One region of the Dorea amylophila genome, then DNA from elsewhere that is predicted to be linked to it. Evidence: predicted binding sites of a transcription regulator. Region 1 holds the regulator's gene; the other holds the start of a gene.
What was found. The regulator NrdR, encoded in region 1, represses ribonucleotide reductase genes. The targets are predictions, from matches to a motif close to CACAANATNTTGTG.

Region 1 (16,746 bases):
CTCAAAAAGGTCTGCTCCCATACCTGCAACATCACCTACGTTATCACCTACATTATCGGCGATAACAGCCGGGTTACGCGGATCATCTTCCGGAATACCTGCTTCTACCTTACCAACAAGATCGGCTCCTACATCGGCAGCTTTTGTGTAGATACCACCACCAACACGTGCAAACAGAGCAATGGAAGAAGCTCCTAAACTAAAGCCTGTAATAATATCAACATTTTTAGTCAGGATGTAAATGATGCTGACACCAAATACACCAAAACCGGCTACACACATACCCATTACAGCTCCACCGGAGAATGCAATCGAGAGTGCTTTGTTCATTCCTTTTTCTTTTGCTGCATTCGCAGTTCTTACATTTGCCTTTGTAGCAACTTTCATCCCGCAGAAACCTGCAAGCGTTGAGAATAAAGCTCCTACTACAAAGCATACAGCAGTAATCCAGTTACCGATTCCGAATCCGATGAGTACGAATAATACCGCAACGAAAATAACCAGAATCTTGTACTCTGCCGTCAGAAATGCCTGCGCACCATCACTGATCGCTGTGGCGATTTCTTTCATTCTGTCGTTTCCGGCATCCTGTCTTCCTACTCTTGCTGCCAGATAAGCTGCAAAGAGCAGTCCAAGGATTCCAAATACCGGAACGAGATACAATAACATTTCCATAATTTTTCTCCTTCCGTCCGGCTTTCTCAACTTTATGCCGGACAGATGTATTTTAACATATTCTTGTCTTTTTATGGCGTTTTTTTTTATTTTTGTATGTTATTCCGATTTTTTTCTGTATATTGTCCAAAATACCGACTATTCATTGATTATTTATAATCTATTTTTACCAATACCAGTCCGTTTGGCAATGCTGTGGCCCCTTCTGAAGTATGGACTTTGGCTTCCAGAATCTCTTTTACTTTTTCTGGAGTATAGAACCCTCTGCCGACCCGAATCAGGACACCTGCGATAATGCGGACCATGTTGTACAAAAATCCATTTCCTGTGATTCTCAGCACAATCTCATCATCTTTTTTTTCAATCGTCAGATCATATACTGTTCTCACTGTATCCTGTGTATTGGTTCGGATATTACAAAAACTCACAAAATCATGCGCTCCGATCAGATATTTGGCTCCTTCTCTCATTGCACCGATATCCAGCGGAAACGATACAAATGTACAATATCGTGTCTTTAATGGATTCGGCATCTGTGCATTGTAAATATGGTACTCATATGTTTTAGAAATATTATCCTGATATCTCGGATGCCAGTCAAGCGGCACTTCATCTGACTTTACTACCACAATATCTTCCGGAAGCCTCTGATTTAATGCATAGGAAAATCTTTCCGGCGGAATCGGAGATTCTGTATCAAATACTGCCACATTGCCAAGCGCATGCACTCCGGAATCCGTACGGCTTGCCCCGATAACCCGGATGTCTTCTCTGGTAAGTCTGTTTAACGCTTTATTCAGTTTTTCTTCTATTGTAATTCCATTCGGCTGGATCTGCCAGCCGCAGTAATTCGTCCCGTCATATGCTACAAAGATTCTGATTCTTCTCATGATATTTTTCTTTCCTTTCACGTGATCATATCCCGGAATAAATCAGGGACGGAGTTTTTCCCCGTCCCATTTTCTGATGCATAACTGTCACTTATCCTCTAAAATATCCATATATGCAGTGGTACAAATCTTCCGATTAAAACAACGAGAACCACATACGCAATTACAGTAATATAAGCTATTCTGTCTTTCCTGCAGTATTTTAACGGCTTCATCTTCGTACGTCCCTCACCACCATGGTAACATCTTGCCTCCATTGCCATCGCCAGATCATTCGCTCTCCGGAACGCAGACACAAACAAAGGAACCAAAATCGGAATCATACTCTTTGCTTTCTGGATCATATTGCCGCTTTCCAGATCGGCACCTCTTGCGATCTGCGCTTTCATGATCTTATCCGTCTCTTCCAGAAGGATCGGGATGAAGCGGAGTGCGATTGACATAATCATTGCAATCTCATGTACTGGAACACGAATCTTGTTCAGTGGTCCGAGTAATTCTTCAATTCCATCTGTCAGTTCATTCGGGGTCGTTGTAAATGTCATAAGTGACGAACCGATGATCAGATAGATCAGCCGAATTGCCATATATACCGCTGTCCTGAGACCGCCTTCTGTGATCGTGAAAATCCATGCATGGAACAACACTGCTCCATCCCTCGTCAGAAATAAGTTGAACAACACCGTGATCATCAAAAGCATGATGACCGGTTTTAACCCTCTTACAATAAAAGAAAACGGTACTTTTGATATCCTGATAACAAGGATCAGAAACAACGTCGTCATCACGTATCCCGGAATACTGTTGAATAAAAACAGTGAGATCAGGTAGAGCAGCGTTCCCACCAGCTTTACTCTTGGATCCAATCTGTGTAACACACTCTTTGCCGGATAATATTGTCCGATTGTTATATCTCTTATCATATCTTCTTCTCCAGTGCCCGCATAATCTCATCTGTTGCTTCTTTCACAGTCGTCACATTTACCTTTACTGGTAAACCTTTTTCTTTCAGGTCGTGCATGATATATGTTACCTGCGGAGCTGCAAGGCCAATCTTCTCCAACTCCTGATAATGCGCAAACACCTCTTTCGGTGTGCCATTATACATCACTGCCCCCTTGTTCATCACAACGATCCGATCCGCATATCTCGCAATGTCTTCCATGCTATGCGACACCAGAATCACTGTCATATCGCTCTGCTTATGAAGATATGCGATCTGATCCAGAATATCATCTCTGCCCTTCGGATCAAGCCCCGCCGTCGGCTCATCAAGAACCAGGACCTTGGGATGCATTGCCAGAACTCCGGCAATCGCTACTCTTCGTTTCTGTCCGCCCGAGAGCTCAAATGGAGAAGATTTATAATATTTTTCTTTTAACCCTACCAGTTTCAATGCCTCTAGCGCACGCTTTTCACACTCTTCTTTGCTCAGTCCCTGATTCTTCGGACCAAAACACACATCTGTCAGTACATCGATCTCGAACAACTGGTACTCCGGATACTGAAATACCAGTCCGACCTGATTACGGAGTGCACGCATATCATACCCATTTTGGTAAATGTTTTCTCCATTATAATATAATGCACCATCTGTTGCCTTTACCAGGCCGTTCAAATGTTGGATCAGTGTCGACTTTCCTGATCCAGTATGCCCGATGATCCCCACAAATTCTCCATGTGGGATTTCCAGACAAATGTCTCTGAGTGCATGTTTTTCATATGCAGTCCCGGGACTGTATATATAATTCAAATGTTCTATCTTAATTGCAATGTCTGTCATTTCTTCTCACCATTTTCACTTGTCAAACGTTCCACTGCCTCTACCAGTTCTTCTTTTCTCAGAATCCCTTTCGGAATATCCAGTCCGCATTTTCTGAGTTCATCTGCCAGAATCGTCACTTGCGGCACATCCAGCCGGTAACTCTTTAATTCATCTACTTTGGAGAATATCTCTTTCGGTGAGCCTTCCATCACGACTTTTCCGTGATCCATCACGAATATCTTATCTGCATCTACTACTTCTTCCATATAATGTGTGATCAGTATCACAGTGACCTTCTTCTGCTTTCTGAGTTTATGAACCGTCTTTAAGACTTCTCTCCTTCCAACCGGGTCAAGCATTGCAGTCGGCTCATCCATAACGATACATTTCGGTTCCATTGCCACGACACCGGCGATTGCTACTCTCTGTTTTTGTCCTCCGGAAAGCTTATTCGGAGAATGATGCCGGTATTCGATCATCCCAACAGCTTTCAGACTTTCTTCCACCCGCTGCCAGATCTCATCCGTCGGAACGCCCAGGTTCTCCGGACCAAACCCCACATCTTCTTCTACTACAGTGCCAATGATCTGATTGTCCGGATTCTGAAATACCATTCCCGCCGACTGTCTTACATTCCAAAGTTCATCCGGATTACTCGTATTCTTTCCATTCACCCATACGGAACCTTCTGTTGGCATCAGAATTGCATTCAGATGCTTGGCAAGAGTTGATTTTCCGGAACCATTATGTCCGAGAATCGCTATAAACTGTCCTTCTTTTGCTTCAATATCTACTTCATCAATGGCACGCGATGTTCCAATCACATTGCCTTCTTCATCACGTTTTTCATATTCATATACCAATTTTTCTGTCTGGATCATTTCCATCTGTCGTTTTCCTCCGCGTCATATGTGTTGGAAATTTACATACAGCGATCAGACGTATCTGATCGCTGTATGCCTGATTGCTATGATTCTGCCATCTTATACCTGTACGGTTACTATCTGCCGCCGTTTTATGCTTTCTCCGGTTCCGGATACTCTGTTCCCATTGTATCAACAGTTACCTTCTTCATCTTCTGTTCATCCAATGGTCTGTCGCTGTAATCTGTATCTGTCTCAGCGATCTTATTCACAATATCCATGCCTTCGATGATCTTACCAAATGCAGCATATGAGCCATCCAGATGTGGTGCTGCTTTATGCATGATAAAGAACTGTGAACCTGCTGAATCCGGATGCATTGCCCTTGCCATAGAAAGCACTCCTTCTGTATGTGCAAGTTCATTTGCAAAACCATTCTGAGCAAATTCTCCTTTGATCGAATATCCCGGGCCGCCCATTCCTGTTCCGTCCGGGCATCCGCCCTGTATCATGAATCCATTAATAACACGGTGGAAGATCAGTCCGTCATAATACCCTTTTTTCACCAAGGAAACAAAATTATTTACCGTATTCGGTGCAACTTCCGGATACAGTTCTGCTTTCATAATATCTCCGTTTTCCATCTCAATTGTAACGATTGGATTTGCCATTCTATTTTCCCCTTTTCTTTCTTAATTCAACTACTTTTTCAAAAAGCGCCGGCAAAAACCGACGCTTTCATTTTAGCGGATAAATCGTTATCCGTAAAGACTTCCATATGATTTTTATGGATTATTCACTTTTTCCAAAATAATATCCTTCAAAATTATACTTGAATACACGGTAAATGAATTCTTCATAATCCATCTTATATGTTGCGATTGCCTTATGATCCGCATCATATTCCGTAAACGTTCCTTTCAATCCGGAATCTACAAGCACGTGATCCCCAATATCCTGTGCGCTGCTGACGTATCCAGAATATGGAACCTTAAATGAATCCACAAGTTCAAATGTTCCTTCATTTTCGTCTACCAGATATTTATAATATTTGGAATTCTTTCCGTCCACTGCCGAACTGGTCTTAAGTCCGATGGAAGACCAGTCATAATCCGGTCTTGTCTCGCTGATTCCGATATTATTATTAAACATATACAGATAATACTGCCCGTCTGCAAGGCTTTCATCCGTCTCATATGTAATCGTATGCTGACCGCCCTGAATGATAAAATCGCCTTTTTTATTCAGCACACAACTTACGTAGGATGTATCTTCCCAGAAATCCTTCTCACCGATCATGTAAGCAATCGACGGTTCATCATAAAGGTTGTCCACTTTAATGATCGTAGACGTCTCTCTGGAGCTTAACAGCACTGATCCATTTCCCATGTACTGGATCGTATTAATATGCATCCAGTCCAGCTCATCCGAGGAATTCTTCACGCAGGTCTTCTTATAATCACCAAACAGGTCTCCCAGATCCAGTACCTCTGTCACTTCACCTGAATTCACATCCAGCTTCAACACGATATCCTCCACACTGTCCTGTGTGGTATCCGTTGCCAGGATCAGCATATTGCCATTTTCATCAAACACATAATCATGATGCAGACTGTAATCACCAAGATTGTACACCTTTGTCACCTGTCCGAGACGGTTCACCTGTGCCATCTTCTTCTCGGAAATACTGTAATACATGGAGTTATCATCAAAGAGCAGCCTTTGGCTTCTGTAACCCAGAAGCGGCACCTCACCTCTTAGAACTCCGCTGTTATCATAATAATACATGAAATCCATAGAACTGCTGTCATTACCTAATATCACATAAAGTCCGTCTTCCAGTTGATCCGCACTCTGTTTTATATCGGTATCAAGCTGTACCTTTTCCTCTCCGTACAGGCTTCCCATTTCGTATACGATTTCCTTTGTATTGGTAGATCCATCTTCGTTTGTCACATAAAAGGTAATTGTATTCTCCGTATCCGGGATCAGGCCAATCACCTGGAATTCATGTTCTGTCTGATATTCCTCATCCTGATATACATCTCTGCTGAAATCAGAAATGCTATCGTCTTTTACATGGATCGTATAGGATACCTTTACCGCTGCATCCGTTTTAAAATATACATACAGCGACTGTGTATTGGTTCCAAATGGATTATATTCGATCAGCATATTGCTCAGATTATAATCCTGTGACTCTTTCTTGTTCTCTAATGCATCCGCAACTTTTTCCTGCTCTTCCGCATTATAGGTCTGCTTGATTTTTTCGTAGATCTTTTTCTGCTCTGTATTCATTACATTTTTTTCGTTATCCGTTTCCTTCTGTTCTTGTTTTCCATCTGATTCCAAAGTGTTCTCTGTTTTGGTTGTGTTATCTGCTTTTGTGCACGCTGTCATTCCTATCGCAAGTATCATAGCTAACATTCCTGCAGTCATGATTCGCTTTTTCACTTTTTCTCTCCCACCTTTTCTTTTATTTTTTTACGATTATGAATAATTATAATTCAAAAATGTGTAAAAAATATGAAACTTGGTCATTTTAATTCTTTTTCTGCTCTTTTATCTCATAAATTACGATTCCCCCTTTTTCTTCACACCCGGTTTTCCACAGATCTTTCAGGTTCAAACGGACTTTTTCCCCATAAGTAGCCACATCAATCCATGTTTCATGCTTCTCTTTTTCATATCCGACCACCAGGAACCAGTGCCAGATAAAATCTTTGTATTTTTCAGTGTTCAAATGACGGAGCATCAGATATGGAACCGGAAGTTCTTTATCAATCTGTCCGCATATAATACGTTCTGCCTCGTCTGCATCTCCTGTTCCGTCGAATTTTTCCATATGGATCTGGTAATCTGTTCCACATCTTTTATTCACGTCTGAAATATATTTTTCCAATCCCCCGATGTACCACTCAGGCTTTTTCACTCCCTGAACTCTCGGCCGTATATACGGCTTCATAAGCTGGCTGAATTTTTTATAGGCTTCTTTATCCATCTGTTCCAGATCAAATGGATATAGTTCTTTCATTCCTTTGTATTTTGCCAGATAGATGCAGCTGTCACAGGCCGTTGCTGCCCCGCATCCTCCGACATTCATAACAATATTGGTAAACCAGTCCTGATTTCCGCCAAATTCTCCATCAATCATAAAATAATCCAGTTCTTTTTTCATCTTTTATTCACCTGTCCTGTTTTCTTCTAAATGTTATTCTAACACAATTCTTCCCAAATACGAATAGACAACACAAAAAGCAGGAACTACAACTTCTCTGTAATTCCTGCTCCGTATAGATATTTTTATTATTTAAATATATTGATTATAAACTTCTAGACATCTCTTCGCAGACTTTCATTGCTTCAATGATAGAACTTCTGAATCCAAGTTCTTCTAATGTACGAACAGCTTCAATTGTTGTTCCTGCCGGTGAGCAAACCATATCTTTTAATTCTCCAGGATGTTTTCCTGTATCCAGAACCATCTTTGCGCTTCCGAGAACTGCCTGTGCAGCAAACTGATAAGCCTGTTTTCTTGGCATTCCGCCTGAAACTGCTGCGTCTGCCATAGCTTCGATCAGCATGAATACATATGCCGGTGAGCTTCCGCTTACTGCTGTCACAACATCCATCAGACGCTCCGGAACGATCTCTGCGCGGCTGAAGCTTTCCAAAAGACTCTTTACATATGCAATCTCATCTTCTGTAAGTTGCTCATTCGGGCAAACGGCTGTCATACCTTCTCCAACCATAGCCGGTGTGTTAGGCATTGTACGGACAATCTTTACTTCTTTTCCAAACTGTTCTGCAAGCCATGCAAGTGTCTTACCAGGTGCAATTGTAATGATAATCTGGTTGTCTGTTACTACATCTTTGATATCTGCAATTACGCTTGCATAGAACTGAGGTTTTACAGAGAGGATAATTGTCTCTGCTTTTGAAGCAACTTCTTTATTATCTGCTGTTACATTGATTCCATATTCTTTCTGCGCTCTTTCTCTTCCAGGTGCAAAAAGATCTGCTCCGATGATCTCTTCTGCCGGAATTACATTATTCTTAATAATTCCCCCCATAATTGCTGATGCCATGTTACCTGTACCAATAAATCCTAATTTCATCCTTAATTACCTTCCTTTTCCAATATGATATTGTCTTATTAATTGTTCCAGCGCATGAATGATGATTTATGATTTGTAATGGATATTCTTCATGTGCTATTTGTATACGTTTTTTTAATTTGTATACAAATCATTTCTACTGTGACTATAACACTCCTTTTCAAAAAAGTCAACACATAACCTTGAATTTTCTTTAAAAACACGTTATAATTTGTATACAAATATAAAAGATGTATACTTTTATCTTCACATTCATTTTTTCTGGGACGTATACCAAAAGGGGGAATCCGACATGGCAGAAAAGAGTCCGTCTCTTGCCACACAGGCTTATGAGACGATCAAAGAAAATATTATGAATCTTACCTATCCTCCGGGCATGGTTCTCACCGAAGCCATGCTCACCAAAGAACTGGGGATGAGCCGCAGCCCGGTCCGTACTGCGATCCAGATGCTGCAGGTCGAAGGGCTGATCGTTTCTGATTATTATAAATCTATGACGGTGAAAGAAATTACAGAGAAAGATATCAATGAAATCTATCAGTTAAGAGAATTATTAGAGGGCCCGGCTTTTCACCTTATCTTTACGTCAGGCCGGTATGAGGAATATTCTTATCGCATAGAGGAAAAGATCGTGCGCATGTGCGCCGTTGCCGGTGATCTGTACGAATGGGAAATTGCGGATACCGCAATGCATATGGAGATTATCAGTATTCTGGATAATGAACGGATTAACCGGATCTATGAAAATAATCTGTCTGAGCTCATCCGTATCGGACAATATTCCATCCGTAACGGAATGGGAATTCCAAAGACAAATGAAAATCTCAAGAAAATGGTTGCATATATGCGGAAAGGAAATTATGAAAAGGCGTTTGAAATACTGAAAAATGATCATTTCGGTACCGGACGCAACACTGCTTTGAAAATGCATTGATCTACAGAATAAGAACCTGCCATTGGCAGGTTCTGTGTATTTATTATCTTTTTATCTTTTAAAATGTTCCAGCATGACCGGCATACATTTTTTCGAATACTCTCTCAGTGAATACTCTCCCTTATTCAGACACCAGTCTGAAACCAGCGCCCTTTCGCACATGGAATAATATCTGACCAGATCGCTCACCGAGACTTCATCCGATATCTCGCCACGCTTTTGTCCTTCATCGATCACACTGCTGATCAGCTTATAATATGTCCGGTTCTGATCCAGCAATGATCTGTGTCCCTGTGCCACAAGCTGTGTAGAATACAGAGATGCCAGAAGATCAATGTTGATCTTTTCTTCTATCATAGAATGTGCTTCATAATTCAGATACAGTAACTTATCATAACTGTTCATATCCGGATCCATTTTCTCTTTCAATATTTCATAATTATCATCCAGGATCATAGACAATGTATTCAGAAGCTCGTCCTTTGTATTAAAGTAATAATAGAAAGAACCCTTGGATGTTCCGGACAGATCAATGATATCATCCACCGTTGTTCCATTATATCCTTTTTCATAAAACAGCTGCCACGCCGCAGCTACAATTCTTCCTTTTACGCTCTTTTGATTTTCAGTTTCTATCGTCATTTTTCTTCTCCTCGTCCACCCTCATCTTGAATACTTCCAGTATAACATATGTATCTTTCAAGTGTATATACCGAATCACTTTTCCCGTCCTGTAAACTTAATATTTCACTTCAAAACTGCTTTCCGTTTCTGTTTCCTTCTCTTCTGTATCAATCCAGTCAATCTGGATAAACTGATTCCTGTTCAGTCCTTTCATCAGTTCGAAGATCATTGCCTCTCTTCCCTGTACTTCCATCACTACGGTTCCGTCATATTCATTTTTCACCCATCCGGTCAGATTCATTGATCTTGCCAGATATTTGGCAGTATAACGAAAACCTACTCCCTGCACTCTTCCGTGAAATATCATGTGTTTTCTTACATCAGCCATCTCATCTTCTCCTAAACTATTAGAAACACGCTCTGCTCGTTGTTCGCGTAAATAAGAATCAGGGTACTGCTTTTGCACAACACCCTGGATATCTTCTGCTATATGATCTGTCTTTATGATTCATTCCTGTTCAAAAATCTTATTCACCAGTCTGGTATATTCTTCATAAGCCTCTACACCTTCAAACGACTCCTTCAATGCATCCCGGATCCCAATATAATACCAGCCGATAATCCCTTTGTCCTTCATTCTGAAACGGTTCCACAATTCTTCTCCGTATACCGGATAATCTCTGTCAATATCCCTCATATTCGAAAGTTTGTCTGCAAGTCCTACCATCTGCACTTCTTTTGGTGCAGTACGGATATGCTCGATCGTTGCTGATTTCCGTTCCATCCATGTCTTGGATTTGTCTTCGCTTTCCTGTGCCACAATTCCCGCTACCCGTTCTGAAAATTCTTCTGCCAGAAGCTCTCTTGATACTCCTGCACAATCTTCTATTGTATCATGAAGAACCGCTGCACTGATGATCTCCTTGTCCTTCGTCATCGTTGAGACAATATCTCCCACTTCGATCGGATGCACAATATATGGTCTGCTTGTCCCTTTCCTGAACTGTCCTGCATGTGCTCTCGTGGCAAATTCAATTGCCTTATTAATCATAATGGTACCTCTCTTTTATCACGTCTGGCTTTTGGAACCAATCTTCTACGGTCCGACTGGTTATTGTTATATAAATAATATCACCTAACACTTTAAATGACAATGATTTCAGTATATAATAGAAGAAAAGTTAATTGATCAGGGGAGAAAAATTATGGAACAAAAGACTATTTTAATTACAGGGGCTTCCCGGGGTATCGGGAAAAGCATTGCTTTACGATTTGCATCGCGCGGATATCACACATTTTTAAATTGTTCTTCTTCTGTAGATGAACTGAAAAAGCTCCGCGCCTATATCCGCAAAAAATACCACACACCTTGCACGATCGTTGTCGGGGATGTCGGCAATCCTGACCATGTAAGAGCCATATATAACCGTATCTATCATGACTGTTCACACCTTGATGTTCTTGTGAACAATGCCGGAATTTCTCATATCAATCTCTTATCCGATATGACAGATGAAGACTGGAATCATATTATTCAGACCAATCTTTCTTCTGTATTTTATTGTTGCCGGCAGGCCATCCCTCCGATGGTATCAAAGCGTTCCGGTAAGATCATCAACATTTCTTCAATGTGGGGTCTCTCGGGTGCTTCCTGCGAAGTTGCATACTCCGCATCCAAATCCGGTATCAACGGATTCACAAAAGCTCTGGCGAAAGAACTCGCACCAAGTAATGTCCAGGTGAATGCAATTGCATGCGGTGTCATCGATACTTCTATGAACGATCAGCTCACACCGGAAGAACGAAAAGCCCTGGAAGATGAAATTCCTGCCGGACGTTACGGAACTCCTAAGGAAATTGCCCAGATGGTATGGAATATTGTACATGCTCCGGAATATATGACCGGACAGATCATCGGGGTTGACGGAGGCTTTTTATAAAACTCTTTATCTTTTTAAATATGTGGAGCTGCCGCAAAAACAGATTGTTTATCTACTTTTGCGGCAGCTCCATATATTTTCCATATGATTATAACACTGTCGGATTACTCTATATCAAGTTCTACCGGACAATGATCCGATCCCATGATCTCCGTGTGAATGACTGCATCTTTCAAACGTGGCTGCAGGCTCTCTGATACACAGAAATAATCAATACGCCACCCTGCATTCTTCTTTCTTGCGCTGAATCTGTAGGACCACCATGAGTATATTCCTTCCTTTTCCGGATAGAAGTAGCGGAACGTATCAATAAATCCCGCATTTAAAAGATCTGTAAATTTCCCACGTTCTTCATCTGTGAATCCTGCATTTTTACGGTTTGTCTTTGGGTTCTTCAAGTCTATTTCTTTGTGTGCTACATTTAAATCCCCACAAAAAATGACCGGTTTCTTCTTTTCCAATTCTTTTAGATAAGTAAGGAATGCATCTTCCCACTGCATTCTGTAATCCAGTCTTGCAAGCTCACTCTGTGAATTCGGTGTATACACGGTAATGAAATAGAATTCCTCAAATTCCAGCGTGATCACCCGGCCCTCTTTGTCATGTTCTTCGATTCCCAGACCATAACTTACTGATACCGGTTCTTTCTTTGTAAAAATCCCGGTACCCGAATATCCCTTCTTCTCTGCATAATTCCAATACTGATGATATCCGGGCATATCCAGTTCTAACTGTCCTGCCTGCATCTTTGATTCTTGAATACAGAAAATATCTGCATCTAATTCATTAAAAACATCCATAAATCCCTTCTGTACACACGCACGGATTCCATTGACGTTCCACGATATAAACTTCATATATTCCTCCCGGCTTTTTCCTGTCCTTTTTTTGCGGACAGTACTTTTACTTTTTCTGACATATATCCTATCTGTTTTATTCTATTCTTAATAATATACTTTTCTTAAGAATAATCCCCTTGCCGGAGCCAAAAATCCTGCAAGGCTTCTGTCCTCTGCCGCAATTACGACCGGAAGCATAGACGCATCCCTCTTGCCTGCACCTATCTCCAGAAGCGTTCCCGTCAGGATTCTTACCATGTGATATAGGAAACCGGTACCATAATAAGTAATTCTTACCTTTTCCCCGCTCCTGACGATCTTAATATTCGTAATCTTCCGAACCGGATCTTTACATTCCTTGTCATCTGTAAAGCTGGTAAAGTTCTTCGGTCCGATCAGATATCTAGTCGCATCACGCATTGCTTCGATATCCAGTTTTTCTGGATAATGATAACAATATCTTCTTGAAAATACATCCGGCTTTTCACGGCAGTCGATGTAATATTCATATTTCTTACCTTTCGCACTTTTTCGCGCATGGAATCCATTCTTTGCCAGTTCTACTTTCACAATACGGATATCTTCCGGAAGATATCTGTTCAGCGAATCTTTCAGTTCTTTCGTATCGTACAACTTAGACAGTTTCACACTTGCGACCTGCCCACGCGCATGTACACCTGCATCTGTTCTTCCTGATCCATCTATATGCACACGGTATCCGACTAATTTACCAATACTCCACTCCAGAATATACTGTATCGTATTGTCTGTTGTGGCCTGTCTCTGCCATCCCTGATACCTGCTTCCGTCATAGGAAATAGTTAACTTATATGTTCTCATATTATTTCACCCAATCTATTCTAACAAGCTATTTTAAATACACATCTATTTATAACAAATCTGATTCTCTTTTGAAAAAGGGAGAAGCAAATACTTTTGCTTCTCCCATATATTTTATCACTTTATTGCTTTATAAGCAATTCCTTCTTCATCCAATATTCATTATTCAGTCTGACAGATTCTGCATTCCCATTCCATATCGAATTTATTTTAATATCTTTTTTAATTCGTCCATAAATGTACTGACATCCTTAAATTCTCTGTAAACGGATGCGAAACGAACATAAGCAACCTCATCGAGTATTTTTAATTCATCCATAACAGCCTCACCGATCGCACTGCTCGGAATCTCTTTTTCTTCCATGCTAAATACTTTTGTTTCTATTCTGTCGACAACTTTCTGGATATCTGCCGTTGCAACAGGTCGTTTATAACAGGCACGAACCACGCCGTTCTCTACTTTCCGGCGGTCATACTGTTCTCTGGTATTGTCCTTCTTTATTACTGTCAGCGGAATTGTCTCTACTTTTTCATATGTAGTAAAACGTTTCCCACATATATCACAAGAACGGCGGCGTCTGATACAGCTTCCGTCTTCCGCCGGTCTGGAATCAATCACTCTTGTATCCGGATTATTACAATATGGGCATTTCATCTGATTCGTTCCTTTCTGTCCTTTATAGCAGTTCAAATACAGTATATCTTTTTCAAAAAGAGAAGTCAAACACATTTCCGCCCTATTTTTTGTTATTTTTCCTCATGTATCTCTACCAGAATTAAATCAGGGCCGATTCTTTTGATGCAGGAAAATGGTATGATATACTCTGTTCCATCTCCAAAAAAGTTACACCATTTCCCACCTTCCGGGACTACAAGTGCTTCAATACAGCCTTTGCAGTCATCAATGATCAGGTCATCGATATATCCAAGCTTCTTGCAGTCGCAGCAATTGATCACTTCTTTTTTGGACAGTTCGCACAGCCGGATTTTGGACATCTGTTTTCCACCTCCCTGTCGGACACAGCATAACTTATCCACATTGTAGAGTTCCTGTTCCTTATACTATATGCACCTGCTCCTTATTCTGATTGTCTGTTAAAATACAAAAAAACCCGCACATTCACAGCTTTCACTATGTCTGTGCAGGTTTTTATCCTGCTTTTGAAGACAGCCGATTCTTCTGATCTTGTAACTTTTTATCTGATCAGTGTACCTGTCTTTCCTTTGAGTGCTTCATCCAGCTTATCAAAAGATGTGATCAATGCACTTCTTCCTTCTCTCTTTTCAAGAAATTCTACAGCTGCTCTGAACTTCGGATACATGTTATATTTTCCGAAATGTCCTTCTTCCATATAGGCTTTTGCCTGATCAACACTGATCTCTCTCAGTTCTTCTTCCTCCGGTCTGTCCATGTTGATCTTAACTTTTTCAACACTTGTAAGAATGATGAGTGAATCCGCATCTGTCTCTTCTGCCATCTTTCCGGCTGTCAGATCTTTTTCGATTACTGCACTTGCACCTTTCAGACGGTGATCCTGCTCTAATACCGGAATTCCGCCTCCACCACATGCAATGACAACCTGATCTGCATCCAGCAATGCTTTGATCGCATCAATCTCTACGATGCTGACCGGATTCGGAGCTGCAACGATACGGCGGAATCCTTTGCCAGGTTCTTCTACAACATAGTTTCCCTTCTTGCGTTCTGCACTTGCTTCTTCTACATCCATATAACGGCCAAGTACCTTGGTCGGTGTATAAAATGCTTCATCGTACGGATCAACGATCACTTGTGTCAGGATCGTGCTGACTGTTCTGTAGATTCCACGATCCATTAATTCTTCGCGGATTGCATTCTGAAGGTCGTATCCGATATATCCCTGACTCATGGCAGAACATACCGACATTGGGGCTGCCGTGTAATCTTCATGCTCTTTTGCGAATTCATTCATTGCAGTATGGATCATACCGACCTGTGGCGCATTACTGTGTGTGACCGCAACCTGATATCCCTTTTCAATCAGATCACCGATTACTTTTGCGGTCTTCTTAACTGCTTCTTTCTGTTCTGGTAATGTCGTACCAAGTGCTCTGTGTCCTAATGCAACTACAACTCTTTTTTTCATAATCTATACCTCTGCTTTTCTAGTATTTTTTCAACGAAATAATATAAGAGAATTATAGTATTTTTGCATATAAAATGCAATATTTTTCTGATTATAGTCTGTCAAAATCTATATTCTGCAGTTCTGTAAATGCACGGATCGACGGATATTCTCCTTCCACTTCTCCAAACCCATATGACGCAAAGATCATCGGTACTTCTGCTTCCTTACATGCATTGGCATCCCCCTGGGTGTCTCCTACATACACTGCTTCATCCAGTCCGTTTCTTTCCATAATGATACGGATATTTTCACCCTTTAACCTGCCTGTATAAGCCGGACATGTAAAATCTTTGAAATACCCGCCCAGTCCGGAATTCTTAAGAAACGCTTCGATATATCCATCCTGACAGTTACTAACTATATACAGTGGATATTTTTTACTCAGTGCTTTGATTGTCTCCGGTACACCATTATAGATCACACATGGACCAACCGCTACCAGTTCATTTTCATATGCCATCATCTTACCTAGAAGTTCCATCCTGTCTTTTTCCGGCATTTCCGGGAAGAGACTTTCTGCAATCGCATCCATCGGCTTTCCAAATTCTTTCTGCAGCCCTTCTGCGGTTAAGATCTCGTGGCCTTCCATCTCATCCTGCAATACTTTATTCCATGCAACCGCAACTTCCCTTGTCGAATCCCACAAAGTTCCGTCTACGTCAAATATAATTCCTTTCATTCGTGCCTCCATTATCTTTTTTCATAATCACTTTTTCATAGTATACTATTTTCATACCTTTCCTACAAGAGCAGACTCTTATGGAGCTTTCTCCTGAATTCTTTTTTATTTATACAATGTTTCCTGCCGTTTTCAGATTTCTTCATATCCACAGGATAATTGCTGTGTTATACTGGTCTTAGTTTATAGCAGTTCCGGATATACCGCTATAAAAATACGACCGGACTGCGAAAGGAGAATGGATATGAAAGTTATTGTAATCGGACCCAGAGGGAAAATGGGAAAATTAATCACACAGGTCGCTGCCAGCCGTGATGATATGGAACTCGTCGCCGGGATAGCACCAAAAGGACGTGACTACGTAGGAAAGGATCTCGGAACTGTCGCAATGACAGGATCGGAACTCGGCGT
Region 2 (16,746 bases), on a different contig from region 1:
TGATCTCGTTTTCCTTGATGTCCTGTACCATGCCCTTAAGACCTGTCTCCAATGTGACGATCTCGCCATACATTGCGTGGTCGATTCCGTATACGGAGGCGATTCCATCACCAACAGAGATGACAGTACCAACTTCCTGATCTCTGCTTATTACGTCATAATTCTTTATCTCTTCTTTTAATATAGAGATAATTTCATCTGAGCTGATTGCACTCAATTCCTTCACCTCCATGTTAATTTGTTAATTTCCGCTGTAAACGGTTCAGACGGCCCTGCACACTGTAGTCATATTCTTTTCCGTCAACCTGCAGGATAAATCCGCCGATCAGTGCCTTGTCTTCTGCCATAACCCATTTAATGTCTCCGGCACCGTATTTCTTCTTGATAAAGTCACCTATCTGCTTCTTTTGTTCTTCACTTGGAAGCGCTGTATAACGAAGATAGACTGTCTTAACTCCTGCTGCCTGATTCTGTAATTCTTCGTATGCCGCAAAGATCTGTTCTGCGATCGTCATCTTTTCATGATCGCAGACAACCTTCAGAAATGTTCTCATTTCTTCTGAAAATACTTTATCAATGATATTGTGTTTTGTCTCTTTTGTGATCACTGGATTAACCAGTGCTGCTTTCAATTCCTGTGATTTTTCGAAAATATTCCCTGCCTCCAGGACAGCTTCTTTCGAAATACCAAGTTCATTCAGAACTTTCGCATACCGGAGGGCTGCCACCTGGCAGAATACCGGCTCTGCTTCTTTTCTATTCTTCGCTGTCATGGGAATCACCTGCATCTTTCAAAAACTGGTCATATGCATCCACGCCGCTTATGTTGTCAGCATTCTCAAGTAATATCTTCTTCGCAGCATCCATTGCCAGCCCTGCAACCTGTGCCTTCATATCATCAAAGGCCTGTTCTCTTTCCTGATTCAGGCTTTCTCTTGCTGTCTTCATAACCTTGTCTGCTTTCTCGTTAGCCTCGTTCAGGATCTGGTTGTATTCCTGTTTTGCATCCAGTTTCGCCTGTTCGATCATCTTTGTGGATTCTTCTTTTGCTCCATTCAATGCATCTTCATACTGTTTCTTCAGAGCATGCGCTTTGTCCTGCTCCTCATTCGCGTGGCCGATTCCGTCTGCAATCATCTTTTCCCGCTTTTCCATAATGTCCATGACCGGGCGAAACAGGAACTTTCTGAGAATCAGATACAGAACGATCAGGTTGATGATCGTCAGCACTAGATTAAAATCTATTCTCAGCATATATCTCTACCTGCCTTTCCCTTCTTTTAATCTGTTATCGTCAGCAAACATTATTTCAAAAGAAGGACGATCAGAAGTGCGATAATGAAACCGTAGATAGCGGTTGCCTCTGCAAGTGCACAACCAAGGATCAGGGATGTTCTGATCTTTCCGTCTGCTTCCGGCTGTCTTGCGATAGCGTCTACTGCTTTGCTTGTTGCGATTCCGATACCAACACCGGCTCCGATACCTGTAAGTACTGCGATACCTGCTCCAATTGCGATAATTGTTCCACTCATAATTTGTTCTCCTTTTCTTGTCTTACGTTTTCTTATACTAAATGTTGTAAATGTCTGATTCGCCTTATTCCATCTCTTCTGTCATAAATAATGCAGTTAAGAATACGAATACATATGCCTGTAATAATCCGTCAAATATATCAAAATAAAAACTAAACGGTATCGGCACAATTAAAGGAACGACCTGTTTGATCAGTTCCATGACTACAAACCCGCCTAACATATTACCAAACAGTCGCATACAAAGCGACAGTGGGCGGATTACGATCTCCAGTATCATGATTGGTGCTACGATCGGCACTGGCTTTGCAAAATGTTTGCACCAGTGAACCAGACCATTTCTATGGATACCGGACCACTCGATCACGAACATACTCATAACGGCAAGTGCGATTGTTATGTTCATGTCCTTTGTCGGAGGCTTAAATCCTAACAGCCCGATGACATTTGATATTGCAAGATAAAGCGCTACCGTCATCAGATATGGAATATATCCCCTGTTTTCTTTTCCTATAATACCTTCAAAGAAATCCTGTGCCCAGCCAATTACTGATTCCAGCATAAGCTGTACCTTTCCCGGTTTCTCTACGCTTAGATTCCTTACGAATACTATACTTAGAATAGTAAGAACCGCCATAATGATCCAAGTTACAACAACACCTTCGTCAACAGCGATTCCTCCAAATACCGGGATGGTAAATACGGTTTCACAGTTAAGTTCTTCTACAAGGCTTTCAACAAGCTTTTCCGTACTATCCCCTTCCTTCATAATTTTTTTGCTAGTTTACTGCTATTTTTTGAAAATGTCAATTGTTTTGTCCGCTGTCTATTTTGCATAATTTTTCATTATTTTTTTGTGTATTTTTACTTTTATTTCTCTTAATTTTTTTATTTTTCTCATCAAATTTCCACGCCGAAATGGTAGTTCCAATTTCCATTTATTTTTTCACAAGGAAAATGCACAATTTTTATTTTTCAATTCCCTTCTTTTTCTACAAAACAGCGATTTCTTCGATTTTCTTCTTGAAAAAATCCTCTCGTTTTCTTTGTGAAATACGACATTTTTTCAAGATTGTCTATTGTTTTGGGCACAAAAAAAGTGTAACCGCTTTTATACTGTTACACTTCTTACTTTTCATTATTTTGTTGTATATCTCAATTTTATATGTACGCTCATTCAAAATTGATATATCCGCCCTGATCTTACTCTGTGATCAGACGGTACTGTAAATTCTCATATAGAATTTTGTTTCCTTCCATAATATCAGCCGGAAGTAGTGCTCTTGCCATCACCTTGTTTTCTTCCTGATCCTGTGCAAGCGCATCCACACGTCTCAGTTCCGCATAGTCACCATCAATCTTCTCAACTACATAAATACATGTCAACATATTTTTTGCCTCCTTTTTAGTCTTATCATCCTGTCTTTTGTATAAGTTATTTTAATTATACTATTTTTTTAAGGAAAAGTAAATTTTTCTGTATTGATTATTGGCAAGATTTATAATAATATATACTTATATAATATCGTTATACATTACAATTCAAAGGAGCCCAGCAATGAACGAAGTAGATTTTTCAAAAGTCGGATTAAAAATGAAACAATTAAGAAGTGAACGCGGTATCACTCAGGAACAGGTAGCAAAAGATCTGAACTGTACTGTTCCTTTCGTCAGCAATGTCGAGAACAATCGTGCTAAGCTTAACTTAAGAGTTCTTCTTTATTACTCAAAGCTTTGTAACGTATCCGTGGACACAATTCTGGATGCGGGAAGAGATCTTCCTCCTCTGGATGAAAAAGAGCGCCAGTTAAATGACGAAGTGCTCAATGTATTCCGTGGTTTTTCAGTTTCGGAAAAAGAAAAGATCATCAAGATGTTACGCATCTGGCAGGAGAAATAATCTCCTGCTTTTTTATTTCCTGCATAGCAATAACACATCTTCATGATCTTTCTTCTATATATAATATTTTTCATTGCATGATACTTTATATTCTCATCACTAGTATCAATAATCTTCAAGTACAACTTTTCCTTGTTTCTTACTTTCTTTCACATTAATAATCCTCTGATTCTGGCTTCCCCGGAACACCAGTGTCACATCCTTTAATGCTTCCTTAAACTCCCCGTCTACCAGCACATCGATATAAGACAGCATTTCGTCAGTCACATTCGTATGCACACAGCCTCCCGGGATCATATCGCGATCAAAAAGATACCCACTGTAACACCAGATATCTTTCTTTGGATATGTTTCTCTTACTTTCTTTAAAAGCTTTACCAGTTCCACCTGATTCTCCGGCTCGAACGGTTCCCCTCCGAGCAAAGTGAATCCTTGAATGAAGTTAGAATCCAGCGAATTCAATATTTCCGCTTCCGTCTCTTCTGTGTATGGCTGTCCATAGTTGAAATTCCAGGTCTCCTCATTAAAACATCCCTTGCAGTGATGCCTGCAGCCGGATACAAACAGGCTGACTCTGACGCCCGGTCCGTCTGCGATGTCGCATTCTTTTATATTTCCGTAATTCATGATTTGTAAAGTCTCCTTTTATTCCTCTCTGGAATGTATTACCTCAATAATCGGATATTCTACATTCTCTTCCATTCTCACGTATTGATAATTTTCACCTATCGCCCACATGAATTCGTCATTTTCCAGTGTTTTCCATGCTTCCTGCTGCTCCGGATAATGGAAGGCAAACTCCAGTTTCAGCATTTTCAGCTCATCTCTCAGCCTGTACACATCTATGAAGCCCTCTCTTGGAGTATATGAGAAATAGGTAGTCGTGTACACGGGATTTTCTTCCCTGTCATCCCATCCTACAAGTACACTACTGACTTGATCATCTTCGTCTTCAATAACCTCCATTAGTTTATACTTGCGGTGCCCACACTCTTTTTCCTCCATGAAATCAATCACAAATCTTATCCCATAAAAACTGGTCCGGATTCCATTCGGTGGATTTTTCGTCGTTTCATATATGGTTTCTGTATCTAGTTGTTTTTCCTGCTGTATTTTGCGGATTTTTTCTTCTTTTTCCCGTTCTTTTTCTCTTTTCAGTTCTTCTAAGATACGGTTCAATGCAGTAATAACAAATCCTGTATAGGTATAAACATATATTTTTTCTACTCTTCCACCTTTAAATACCAGTTCTACCTCTGATTTATCTCTCGGGCTCGGTCTGGCACTATCCAGTTCTTCATATTTTATCGGCATGGCTATCGGTCCCTGTTTCCTATTCTTGTTAAACATAGATCCATAGATTCCTTCTGTACTGAAAAGAATCCCCTTCTTACCGCTTCCAAGTATGGTATTATCACATATAGCTGCAACTTCTATCATCTTACATCCCGGTGCATAACTTGCAAATGCTGCCCATAATGTCCCTTCTTTAGCATCCTTTCCAAGAATCACTGCAAGTGGCACCGCATTATAAAAATAGTCTTTTTTTAATTCCTTATCGGTTATGCTGGTCACGATATCACCAATCATTTTTTTCTTATCCATTCTTATATTTCCCCTTGCGTCATTTGCTATTTATTAATTATATACTATTTTGATTCATGTTTAAACACGAAGAATAGACAAATTAGAAAAGGAGCATATCTTTCGATATACTCCTGCTATAATCTTTATCAACATCACAAGTTAATATAACCTGGACATATCTTCATTTATGTTACAGATGCAATACTCTGTCCTTGATTTCCTGCGTACGTCCCTGATTCCAAAACTGTGTTCCGATATATCCACAGGTTCTTCTTGCCACGAATAACTTATCCTGATTCTGGTTACCACAATTCGGGCATTCCCAGATCAGCTTTCCTGTTTCATCTTCCTTGATCTGGATCTCTCCGTCATAACCACAGCATTCACAGTAATCACTCTTTGTATTCAGCTCTGCATACATAATATTATTGTAAATATACTGCATAACCGAAAGTACCGCCGGAATATTATTCTGCATATTCGGTACTTCGATGTAACTGATCGCTCCTCCCGGTGAAAGCTTCTGGAAATCTGCTTCGAATTTTAGTTTCTTGAATGCATCGATCTTCTCTGATACATGTACATGATAGCTGTTCGTAATATAATTCTTATCTGTTACACCCTTGATGATTCCAAAACGCTTCTGCAGACATTTTGCAAATTTGTATGTGGTAGATTCCATCGGTGTTCCGTATACAGAATAGCTGATGTTCTCTGCTTTTTTCCACTCTTCACATTTATCATTTAACTTCTGCATTACCTGCATTGCAAATGGTCTTGCTGCGGGATCGGTATGTGATTTGCCAAGCATACGTACACACATCTCATAAAGTCCTGCATATCCAAGCGAAATAGTGGAGTAACCATTAAATAATAATTTATCGATCGTCTCACCCTTCTTCAGTCTTGCAAGTGCACCGTTCTGCCACAGAATCGGAGCAACATCGGAAACCGTTCCCTGGAGACGTTCATGTCTGCATCTCAGTGCTCTGTGACATAATTCCAGACGCTCATCCAGGATCTTCCAGAATTTCTCCATATCTCCTTCTGATGAACATGCAACATCAACTAAGTTGATCGTTACAACTCCCTGGTTAAAACGTCCATAGAACTTATGGCTTCCGTCCGGATTTCTCTGGCTGTCTTCTACAGTAAGGAATGAACGGCAGCCCATACAAGGATATACTTCTCCATTCTTCATCTCTTTCATGATTTTGGCTGAGATGTAGTCCGGTACCATACGTTTTGCGGTACATTTTGCTGCCAGTTCTGTCAGATGCCAGTATTTGGAATCTTCTGTAATATTATCCTCATCCAGTACATAGATCAGTTTCGGGAATGCCGGTGTGATCCATACACCTTTTTCATTCTTTACTCCCTGCATTCTCTGAATCATCACTTCTTCGATGATCATAGCCAGGTCATCACGGGTTCTGCCTTCTTCTACCTCATCTAGATACATGAACATCGTCACAAATGGTGCCTGACCGTTACATGTCATTAATGTGATAAGCTGATACTGAATTGTCTGGATACCACTCTTTACTTCTTCTCTTAAACGGCGCTCTGTCACCTTATTGATAATTGTCTCATCTAAAGCTTCTCCGCATTCTTCACGCTCTGCGATTACATTTCTGCGGATCTTCTTACGGCTGATATCGACAAACGGTGCCAGATGTGCCAGTGTAAATGACTGTCCGCCGTACTGGTTACTTGCTACCTGTGCAACGATCTGTGTCGTCACATTACATGCTGTAAAGAAGCTGTGCGGCTTCTCGATCATGGTCTCACTAATGACAGTTCCATTCTGAAGCATATCCTGAAGATTGATCAGGTCACAGTTATGCTCTTTCTGTGCGAAATAGTCGGAATCATGGAAATGAATGATTCCCGCTTCATGCGCACGTACAACCTCTTCCGGAAGAAGGACACGTCTTGACAAGTCCTTACTTACTTCTCCGGCCATATAATCACGCTGTGTAGAGTTGATCACAGGATTCTTGTTAGAGTTCTCCTGATTCACCTCTTCATTCATATGCTCCAGAAGTGCAAGAATTCCGTTATCTGTTGTATTCGTCTTTCTCATCAGTTCTCTTTTATAACGATAGCGCACATATTTCTGTGCGACTTCATAGCCGCGCAGTTCCATAATTCCGGTCTCTACCATATCCTGTATATCTTCTACATTGACAGCATGAGTGGATTCCTCAATTTTCTTTGCAACGTTGTCCGCCACTGCCATAATCTGATATTCATTCATCCGATGCAGTTTATCGACGTCCTTGTTTGCACCTTTGATCGCATTAATGATCTTCTCCAGGTCGAAGGCTACCTCTTCGCCGTTTCTCTTAATTACGTTCGTCTTTATTTCTGCGTTCATGTTTATCCCTCTCTTGTTTTTATTGCCGATGTAGTATGTGCTCACCCTCAAATACTACTAAATATTGTTTTTTCAACATCATTTCCGCACAAGATATTGTGCAAGTAATATGATACTCTATAACAGGCGAAAATGAAAGAGGTAATTTTGTTAAAATAAATGTTTGAAATGTGGTCTAAATTTTGGTGATATTTTTTTACGAAATCTGTTGCACTTTTAATTTTGTGACGGGTAAAGTGTGGCGCATAGTTAAGAATACTTAAGACGCATTCCCTGTATTGATTTTTGCATTCAAAGATACTGACAATATGAAGTTGTTGTGCCGATATTTCTTCATTTATAAAATTAATCTCTGTCAATCTTAATCCATATAACAAATTATCATTTTTTGTTGTTTCGTAACATTTGTTACAAACCATTTTCTATAAAAGCTATATACTCTAATCACAACATAAGTTGTACAACACCAGTTAACACCAACTAAGTTTTAATAAAAAGGAGATTTTAACTATGAAAAAATATGTATGTGAACCATGTGGCTACGAATATGACCCAGCTGTAGGAGACCCGGATAACGGAATCGCACCGGGCACAGCCTTTGAAGATCTTCCGGATGACTGGGTATGTCCAATCTGCGGATTAGGAAAAGAAGTATTTGTTGCAGAAGATTAATTACTCTTCCGACTGCAGTCTTTCATAATCCGTGATTTCGATTACCTTACGGTCCACAAGACGGATGATACCTTCATCCTGCAAAGTAAGCAGCATGCGCGACAGAGATGGTCTTGTAGTATTCAGATATACTGCCAGATCTTCCCTGTTCATATGCAAACGGACCCGATAGTCCGGATCACAGTTTTCCAACAGGTACGCCGCTACACGCTGACGTAAGTTTCCACTGGTAAGAACCTCTATCTGACGGTTACATTTCTCTGCTTTTTCCGCAAAAAGCTGAAGCATATTGAAGACAACCTTACTGTGATGTACACAGTTTCTTTCGCATCTTCCGCCAAAGAAATTCTGTGAAACCTCCAGAACCGACACTTCATTTTTTGCTTTTGCATAACCGGAGTAAGCAGACTGGCGCAGAAACATTTCTACTTCGCCAAACTCCTCACCCACCATAACGTAACTGCTCCGGGTAATCTTACCATTCAGGTTGATACTGCCAAGCTCAACCATTCCTTCCAATATGAAATATAATTTTAACGGCACATCACCCTGGCGGAAAATATAGGTATCTTTCGGATATTTCTTTACTACAGCCTGTGAACAGACAAGACTTTTTTCCAGTTCTTCTTCTGTCAGGTTCTGAAATATCTGTAACTGTTGTAACTTCATAATCCAATCCTTTTCTCTGCTGATAAACATTTTCTACGATTCATTATAGACTATGCGGGACGAGGATTCAATGTGTACCAAAGACAGGAGGTTTCTCTATGAATATTACATTTGACGATAACTTAATTACAGGCAACAAGACCATCGATTCCCAGCATCAGGAACTGATCGACCGTATCCGGCAGTTCGTTGCAGCATGCGAATCCGGTGACAGTAAGATCAAAGCAATCAAAATGTTAGATTACCTTGATGAATATACAAATTTTCATTTTCAGGAAGAAGAGGAACTTCAGAAAAAGGTATCTTATCCGGAGATTTCCAGTCACCATGCAAAGCATGAAGAATTCAAAACATCTATTCAGGAATTATACGATTATCTGAATGAAAATGAAGGGCCTGATGATCAGTTTATCGAACAGGTAAAGCGCAATGTTGTAGACTGGCTGTTCCAACATATCAAGACTTTTGACCGGTCTGTAGCGGAATATATTCATTTGAAAGATAATTCCAATCGATTATAGTGATTCATAAAAATGCACAAAACGGACATGTTCTCATAACAATGTCCGTTTTTGTGATATACTTAATTTATTATATTTACAAAGGATTGGGTACTTATGAATCAGAAACTTACCAAATACGCCTGGCTGCTGCCATTCATCTCCGGCATCTGCTGGGGTGCTGCCGGAATCTTTGTCCGTACACTGGAACACGATGGGCTCGACAACTTTTCCATCATTAGTTTCCGGATGTTGCTTGCAGCTCTGATCACTGGCATATGGATTCTATTCTATAACCGACATTTATTTTATGTACATCGGCGTGACTTCTGGCTTTTTATCGGAAGTGGCATGATCGGCATGACCGCCCTCAGTGTCTTTTATAATATTTCCGTTACGAAAGGATCTCTTGCACTTTCTGCCGTGTTACTTGCCATGTCTCCGGTCTTTGTTCTGTTTCTGGCTGCTATATTCTTCCATGAACCGATAACCAGACACAAACTGACCTGTGTAACACTCGCACTCATTGGCTGTGTACTGGTAAGCGGAGTACTGGAAAGCAATGGGCTTTCCTGGAGCATAACAGGAATTCTCTGCGGAATTCTGGCAAGCTTTTTCTATGCTGTATATGGAATCATAAGCAAAAAAGTCACACAAAAAGGATATCATTTCCTGACGATTACTTTTTACGGCACACTCTTTTCCGGCATGACAATGCTGCCTTTCAGTAATATACACTCTTTAAGCAGTATGATTGTCTCAGGGCAAAGGACCACCTTTTTTATCCTGATTATTCATGCGCTGGTATCATCCGTCCTGCCTTATGCACTATATTCTTTATCCATGCGCTATATGGAGGCCGGCAAGGCATCGATTCTCGCTTCCAGCGAACCTGCCGCCGCCATGTTATTCGGAGCGGTACTCTATGCCGAAACACCAGGTATTCTTTCCATCTGTGGACTTTGTTTTACAATTACTGCTGTAATATTATTAAATTATGAAAGGAATTGAACATATGGTACACCTGAACGACAATGCTATTGCCTATATGAATAAACGCGGATTCCGCAACATCATACTTTCCATCGAAACAATCACCAGTTGATGTGCCCCTCCGCGTCTGGAGATATCGGTAGGATTTACCGATAAAGAAAAAGAGGACATGCTCGCACAGGGGTATGTCTGCGAGACCAGTCCTCTTGGAAATGTCTATTATCTGCCTGATGGGGTTACTGTAAACGGGGATATCAGCATCCATTATATGGAATATCCCTGGATTACATGCTTTGAGGTAAGCGGTCTGGCTGTTTCACGTTCCTGAGACAGCCAGGCTATGTATTACTCTTTTGCTTCCTCCATTTTTTGTATTTCTTGTTCTGATTGTTTTATCTGTTCATCCAACTGTCTTATCTGCCTATCGCTTTCTTTTATCTGTTCCTCCAACTGTCCTATCTGCCTATCGCTTTCTTTTATCTGTTCCTCCAGTTGTCTTATTTGCTTATCACTTTCTTTTATTTGTTTATTCCGTTGTCTTATCTGTTCATCCAGTTGTCTTGACTGCTCATCTTTCTGTTTTATCTGCTCATCTAGTTGTTTTATCTGCTCATCTAGTTGTTTTATCTGCTCATCTTTCTCTTCTATCTGCCTCCGCATATCTTCAATCATGAATTCTACTGTATTTCGATCTAATTCTAACAATTCTTCCGAAAACATCTACATCACCTCTTTCAACTGACTAGTTATTTTTATAAGTATCTAAAACAATTCTTTTGACATTTTTCATGCTATTTTTTATCCAATAGCTGCTGTAATCGTTGTATTTCTTTCCTCATTTCTAACATCTCCTTATCCTTCTGACTCAACTGCTCTCTCTGGCAGTCTATCTCCTTCTGCATATCATCAATCATCAGCTTTACTGTATTCCGATCTAATTCCAGCAATTCTTTCGAAAACATCTGCATCACCTCTTCGATATTCCGGCAGACATCATAAGCCTGTTCATACATTTCTTTAAAATCCGGATATTTCTCTATAATATCTATAATCGTCTCCGGATCATCCATGCAGAAAAATGCAAGCCATGCTTCCAGCCGGTTTTCTATTTTTACACTTCTATTTTCATTTTGCTGATTCTTTTTGAATATGTCAAGAGGTATGAACAGATATTCTTGTAATAAATTTATATTTACTCCTGTATCAGATTTTTGCATAAAACGATGGATATAATTATTGGAAAATTTCTGGAATTCTGTTGGACTTTTTTCAAATAACACGATCGTATACACCTGCTTGATATCTCTGTAAGAGAATCGTTTTCCTTTGATTCCTCTCACTCTCTTATACTGCCGAAGCAACAGATCTGCTGAGTAACAGGCACTTCTTTCTCCCGGAAAATAGTATCCGATTTTCTGAATTTCCAGGTTCGCAATACTTCCATCTTCCAGTTGTACTACCATATCTGTAATAAGAAGCGTAGATTCATCTGCTAATCTTGTTCCGTCATTTGGTAATACGTCTACAATTCTCACTCTTTGTCCGAGAAGTAACGTGAGTAATTCATTTACTCTCTCCGGTGTATTCTCCGGATTCAGAATTTCTTTTATCATGAAATCATACATGATTTTTATACCTTTCACTCCGGTACAAAAATCCAGAAATTCATTTTGATTTTCCTCTGTCCACTCATAAAATAAATTTTTTAATCTGCTTTTACTTTCAATCTCATTCAACACCTCCTCCCTTGTCCGAATCATCGGGAAATACTGTTGAAGTTTGTTTGTCATAGGCACGTCCTCCTAAATAGATTATAAAATTTTCGTGTTCTCTCAAGTCGGAAATATGTTTCAGACATTTTTAGGTGTGAAACGGTCGAAACTTGATGCCTTTTGGCCTAGAAATACTTAAGAGTTTGTAGAAGTCACTCTTTGAAGTGCATTCAGAATAGCATATTGTTTATATGATTACAAGATTAATTTTCGTAAAAAAAGCGGCAGAATTATCTTCCGCCGCATAGCCCATATCACCATCTATATATTATCTCATCTTAAAACTTCTCCATCTCCCCAATGATCGTTCTGTAAAATTCTTCTTCCGTGCCCTCTTTTCTCACATCATTCATCACATATCCGTCTTTCAGAAATATCACTCTCTTACACCGGCTTGCCATCTGTGGATCATGCGTTACCATCAGAAGGGTCTTCCCTAACTCCTCATTGATTTTCCGGAATTCCTCCGCAACAACTTTTCCGGATTTTGAGTCGAGGTTTCCCGTCGGCTCATCTGCAAATATGATACTCGGATCATTGATCAGCGCCCTGCAGATTGCCACTCTCTGCCGCTCACCGCCGGACAGTTCATAAGGATTCTTTTCCTGAAGATGTTCAATCCCAAACTGCTTTTCCAATGTTTCCGCTTTCTCTTCACATTCTTTCTGTTCCTTTTTATCCAGCAATACCGGAAGCATGATATTTTCTTTTACCGAAAGACTGTCCATCAGATTAAAATCCTGGAATACAAATCCGATCTTTCTACGTCTGATATCCGTAAGTTCTTCTTTCCACAGCTCATTCGTATTCGCACCGTCAAAGATCACATCTCCGTCCGTCTGCTGATCCATAAATCCCAGGATCTTCAGAAGTGTTGTCTTTCCACAGCCGGATTTTCCCATAATTCCGACGTACTCTCCCTGTTCTACATCAAAGTTAATGCCTTTCAGTACCGAAATCGCATCCGCATCATCAATCTCCCCACCGGCTTTTGGAAATTTCTTGATCAGGTTATTTACCTTTAATATTTCTTTCATGCTTTCCTTCTACCTTTCTTATTGTATACTGCTCAATCACCTTTACACCGATGCCCTGCACTACAAGATATATAACTGCAAAGATCAACAGATATCGCAGATAATGTACACAGTCAGCCTTCGTATATTCCCGCATGTTCCATATCTCCCCGGTTAACACCGGCACCATAACAACCGCAACTGCTGCCGGGATCCAGAAAAAGATTCCCGTCTCTGTCCGGATCAGCTTTTCTCTTTCTTTCGAGCTCATTCCAATACAGGTTAAGAAATGATTCCGCTTCTTCTTGTCCGTCATCTCAGATTCATATTTCAAGTAAATGACCAGAACGCTTCCCAGCAGAAATGCTCCCATGATAAATATATCTACTACCGTTGTCATAAAGCGTTCGCTTTCAATCTGTTCCATCGTTGTACGTTTGGAATAGCAGGATAATACATCCTTGTCAAATCTTTCATCCTCTTTATGTACCTTCCGAAAAGCCTGGAGCTCTTTTTCTATCTTCTGATAATCTACATTTTTCACATTCAAAAGGACAAGCTTTGTCGGCCAGTGATGGATCGTCACTCCTTCTTCTGCTTCACCCTCCTCAACCGGATCTCCGGTGATCCAATTATATTTCTTCCAGTCGTCCTGAACCTTTTCAAAATATTCATCCGAAAATACAACCAGATTCTCCTCACTTCCCTGCCGGAATGCACCTGTCAGGATATCCATCTTTTCCCCCTTTACAGTTCGTGTCGGATAGATCTTTTCCCGATCAAGAAATCCATAAGATTCTATCGGCTGTCCGATGTGCAGGTACGGCTCTTTTCTCGAATTCAGGTAATCCAGTGGATGTGCCTTCGTACTCTTGTCCTGTTGGTAAATAATATAGATTTCCTTTCCGTCAGCAGATAGATTCATTTTTTCACTTTTCTTTCCAAGCGCCTTATTCAGTTCTTTATACGTCGTCTCCGAGATGCCTATATGCTGTCCCTGCGGCATGATCACTGCTCTGGCATCATCCAGCTTTTCCGAATTATCCACATTCGTCACGCGTACCATCGGATACTCCTGGAATTTCACGTCATATTTTTCCTGCAGCTGTTTCCAGAATGTCTCATCCGCTTCCGTTGCCATACATACAAAATCATACGGGAACAGTCCTTCCGGCTTTTGCGCGATCTTCGCTGAGATCATATCTTTTCCAAATAAGAACAATATCAGTACCGGTATAAGACTGATCACGTACACATAACGGAATGTACTCTTGAAACGGTAATAAAACGAATTATATGGGATCAACTTTGCATAATAACTCTTTTTATGCTTCCGCACTTTCAGGAACAATCCAAATCCAAACTTTTCCGCCAGATAAATGCCCAGGAAGATAAATAAAAGTATCCGTAACCCTTCGACATTCTTCCGCATTCCGAAATTCACGATTCCAAATACCACAATGACCAGGCCAATTGTAAGCCACAGACCGATCCGTTTTTCCGGCATCTTCTCCTTTTCCACATCGCCCAGCTGCATTTTTTTTAGTTCCCTGTACAGGAAGAAATCCCGCAGGATCATCAGTCCAATCCCGGATATTCCGATCAGGATAAGACTTGCGATCAAATATGTGAATCCTGTAATCTTCGCCGGCTGTGCTCCCACTCCGGATCTTGCCATGAAGATTCTGCGGATGATACACAGGATCACACTTCCGATGCAGGCTCCCCCGATCAGCATTCCCAGAATTCCAGCCACAATCTCTGCTCCAAGCACTTCATAAAGTGTAGACTTCCGCATTCCCAGAGTCGAAAATATACTGTAATTTCTCATCCGTTTTCTGAAATATGACAACAGATTCGTGATCATCAGCATCAGCGATGCGATCAGACTCACGATCAGGAATTCCAGCAGAATTGCCGTGATTCCATGCCCCGTCAGTATATTTCCTTCTTTATTAAATGGTGCCAGCATCTGTGCCATTCCGACTCCGGAAAATATCAGCGTCGCCGGAAGCAGGTTCATACTTACGTAAACAATAAAATCTCTTTTTGAACTTTTAAAATTCTTCCACAGGGCCGTATAGAATCCTTTCGGATACTTCCCCGAAAATTCCAGATGCTTTTTCTTTTCTTCTTTGTAATTTTTCTCTCTGGCTTTAACTTCTTCCTGTATCTTTTTCTCTTCCTGCCACGAATCAATCAGCTTCGCACCGATCAAATTGATCACCAGAAGCACTACCAGTAAAAATGGATACACCTGTGACAGCGGATCTGAAAATACTGCCCCATCTGCCCCAAGAAATGATATCATACATCCTGCGATCAGTGACATGATATCCAGAAGCAGTTTATGGTGATTGCTTAAAGCCAGTATCAGATTCACAATTCCTATCACCTGGATTACCAGTACCATTACCAGTTCACAGATGAATAGCATCAGTATCTGAACCATCATCTGTTCATCTGCACCGTCCAGTACTCCCAGAGGCTTCAGACTTTTCTTTATGTAACTCATCCCATCGCCCGAAGCAGCCAATTTTATCAGATATCCCGGCACATTGCATTTCCATGTCCCCATGTTCATCCACGGAAATAATAGCACTGCCTGGATGATCACCTGCATGATCAGCGTGAATATCTTCATTCGCTTTTCCGTCTTATTCATAACTTTTGCCTCTCATTTTTCATACACGCTTATTATCCGAGATCTAACGTCTCTCTTCATATACGCTTACTATCCAAGATCTAACGTCTCTCTCTTTATACCTGCGCCACCACCGGCTTAAATCCCTCCATTCCGACAACCATCACCGGTGCTCCTGCCGGGATCTCCGTTCCTTTCTCAGATCCCTGTACTCTTACTTTCATATGATGTCCACACAGATATCCTTTTCCCTTCCAGTTGATTCTGGTATCTGCCGTTCCAATCTCCCATAAAAGTCTGGTCTCTCTTCTGCTCTGCAAAAGATTCATAAATCCTCTCAGTACCATATTCAGCAGACATGCTATCAATACACAGCAGAGGATTCCTGCATATCCCTTCACCGGGAAACTCGGAACAAAACATAATGCCGAGATAAAAAGTACCAGCCCGCTGTTTGCAACGTAACATCCCTGCCCCCAGTCTCTTCCGACTGCATAGAATAAAGCTTTGCCCGTGTATTTCTCCCAGAAGCTCAATCCGATTCCATAGACAGCTAATCCGATTCCGATATTCCGGTGTATAACTGCCGGGATTTTATTCAGGCCAAGCGCATCATTCCACAACCATAAAAATGCGTTCGGATCTCTTGCGATAAGATAAGAAATGCACACACATACAATCGGTATACATCCCAGTGCCAGCATCCACAGAAACATATTGGAATCAAACACTTTATGATAGATCTTATCCATTGCTTCACCTGCTTCCTGCGGATCGCCCATCTGGCGGACTGCTTCTTCCTCTGCTTCAACTTCCGTCATCCCTGATTCCATTAATGCGGCTTTGCAGTCTTCTATATGCGCTTCATATTCATTTACAATCTCTTTTCTTACAGACGAATCGGTAATCTTCTTTCCAAGTTCTTTCAGATATTCTCTTTCCTTCATATCTAACACCCTCCTTTTCTGCCACCTTCACTGCCTTACCTGTGCTATACGGAATACTGGATCATGCTCGTAACTGCATTGGCATAAGCATTCCATTCTTCGATCATTTTCTCCAGATATTTCTTCCCGTTAGG

Region 2: a site for NrdR is predicted at 7,487-7,500, ahead of nrdD (anaerobic ribonucleoside-triphosphate reductase). Genes of this name have one in related genera too.

What each region holds. Positions count from the first base shown of each region.
Region 1 is NZ_JAOQJW010000014.1:29,969-46,714, reverse strand. Features, by position in the region: gene OCV72_RS10005 (sodium-translocating pyrophosphatase) at 1-675, opposite strand, end outside; gene truA (tRNA pseudouridine(38-40) synthase TruA) at 825-1,565, opposite strand; gene OCV72_RS09995 (energy-coupling factor transporter transmembrane component T family protein) at 1,664-2,488, opposite strand; gene OCV72_RS09990 (energy-coupling factor transporter ATPase) at 2,485-3,339, opposite strand; gene OCV72_RS09985 (energy-coupling factor transporter ATPase) at 3,345-4,217, opposite strand; gene OCV72_RS09980 (peptidylprolyl isomerase) at 4,346-4,864, opposite strand; gene OCV72_RS09975 (aryl-sulfate sulfotransferase) at 4,986-6,647, opposite strand; gene OCV72_RS09970 (hypothetical protein) at 6,736-7,371, opposite strand; gene proC (pyrroline-5-carboxylate reductase) at 7,517-8,311, opposite strand; gene OCV72_RS09960 (GntR family transcriptional regulator) at 8,604-9,245, shown strand; gene OCV72_RS09955 (TetR/AcrR family transcriptional regulator) at 9,297-9,887, opposite strand; gene OCV72_RS09950 (acylphosphatase) at 9,985-10,257, opposite strand; gene OCV72_RS09945 (HD domain-containing protein) at 10,378-10,920, opposite strand; gene ymfI (elongation factor P 5-aminopentanone reductase) at 11,075-11,809, shown strand; gene OCV72_RS09935 (exodeoxyribonuclease III) at 11,914-12,666, opposite strand; gene truA (tRNA pseudouridine(38-40) synthase TruA) at 12,754-13,488, opposite strand; gene nrdR (transcriptional regulator NrdR) at 13,694-14,143, opposite strand; gene OCV72_RS09920 (PRC-barrel domain-containing protein) at 14,236-14,475, opposite strand; gene arcC (carbamate kinase) at 14,685-15,614, opposite strand; gene OCV72_RS09910 (HAD family hydrolase) at 15,706-16,335, opposite strand; gene dapB (4-hydroxy-tetrahydrodipicolinate reductase) at 16,580-16,746, shown strand, end outside.
Region 2 is NZ_JAOQJW010000023.1:25,502-42,247, reverse strand. Features, by position in the region: gene atpA (F0F1 ATP synthase subunit alpha) at 1-232, opposite strand, end outside; gene atpH (ATP synthase F1 subunit delta) at 234-773, opposite strand; gene atpF (F0F1 ATP synthase subunit B) at 757-1,254, opposite strand; gene atpE (ATP synthase F0 subunit C) at 1,305-1,532, opposite strand; gene OCV72_RS13635 (F0F1 ATP synthase subunit A) at 1,597-2,301, opposite strand; gene OCV72_RS13630 (hypothetical protein) at 2,736-2,921, opposite strand; gene OCV72_RS13625 (helix-turn-helix domain-containing protein) at 3,091-3,432, shown strand; gene nrdG (anaerobic ribonucleoside-triphosphate reductase activating protein) at 3,538-4,059, opposite strand; gene OCV72_RS13615 (hypothetical protein) at 4,078-5,037, opposite strand; gene nrdD (anaerobic ribonucleoside-triphosphate reductase) at 5,210-7,399, opposite strand; gene rd (rubredoxin) at 7,910-8,071, shown strand; gene OCV72_RS13600 (Crp/Fnr family transcriptional regulator) at 8,072-8,740, opposite strand; gene OCV72_RS13595 (bacteriohemerythrin) at 8,839-9,261, shown strand; gene OCV72_RS13590 (DMT family transporter) at 9,358-10,251, shown strand; gene OCV72_RS13585 (hypothetical protein) at 10,579-10,953, opposite strand; gene OCV72_RS13580 (PD-(D/E)XK nuclease family transposase) at 11,025-12,023, opposite strand; gene OCV72_RS13575 (ABC transporter ATP-binding protein) at 12,284-13,042, opposite strand; gene OCV72_RS13570 (ABC transporter permease family protein) at 13,017-15,686, opposite strand; gene OCV72_RS13565 (NfeD family protein) at 15,782-16,612, opposite strand; gene OCV72_RS13560 (PadR family transcriptional regulator) at 16,657-16,746, opposite strand, start outside.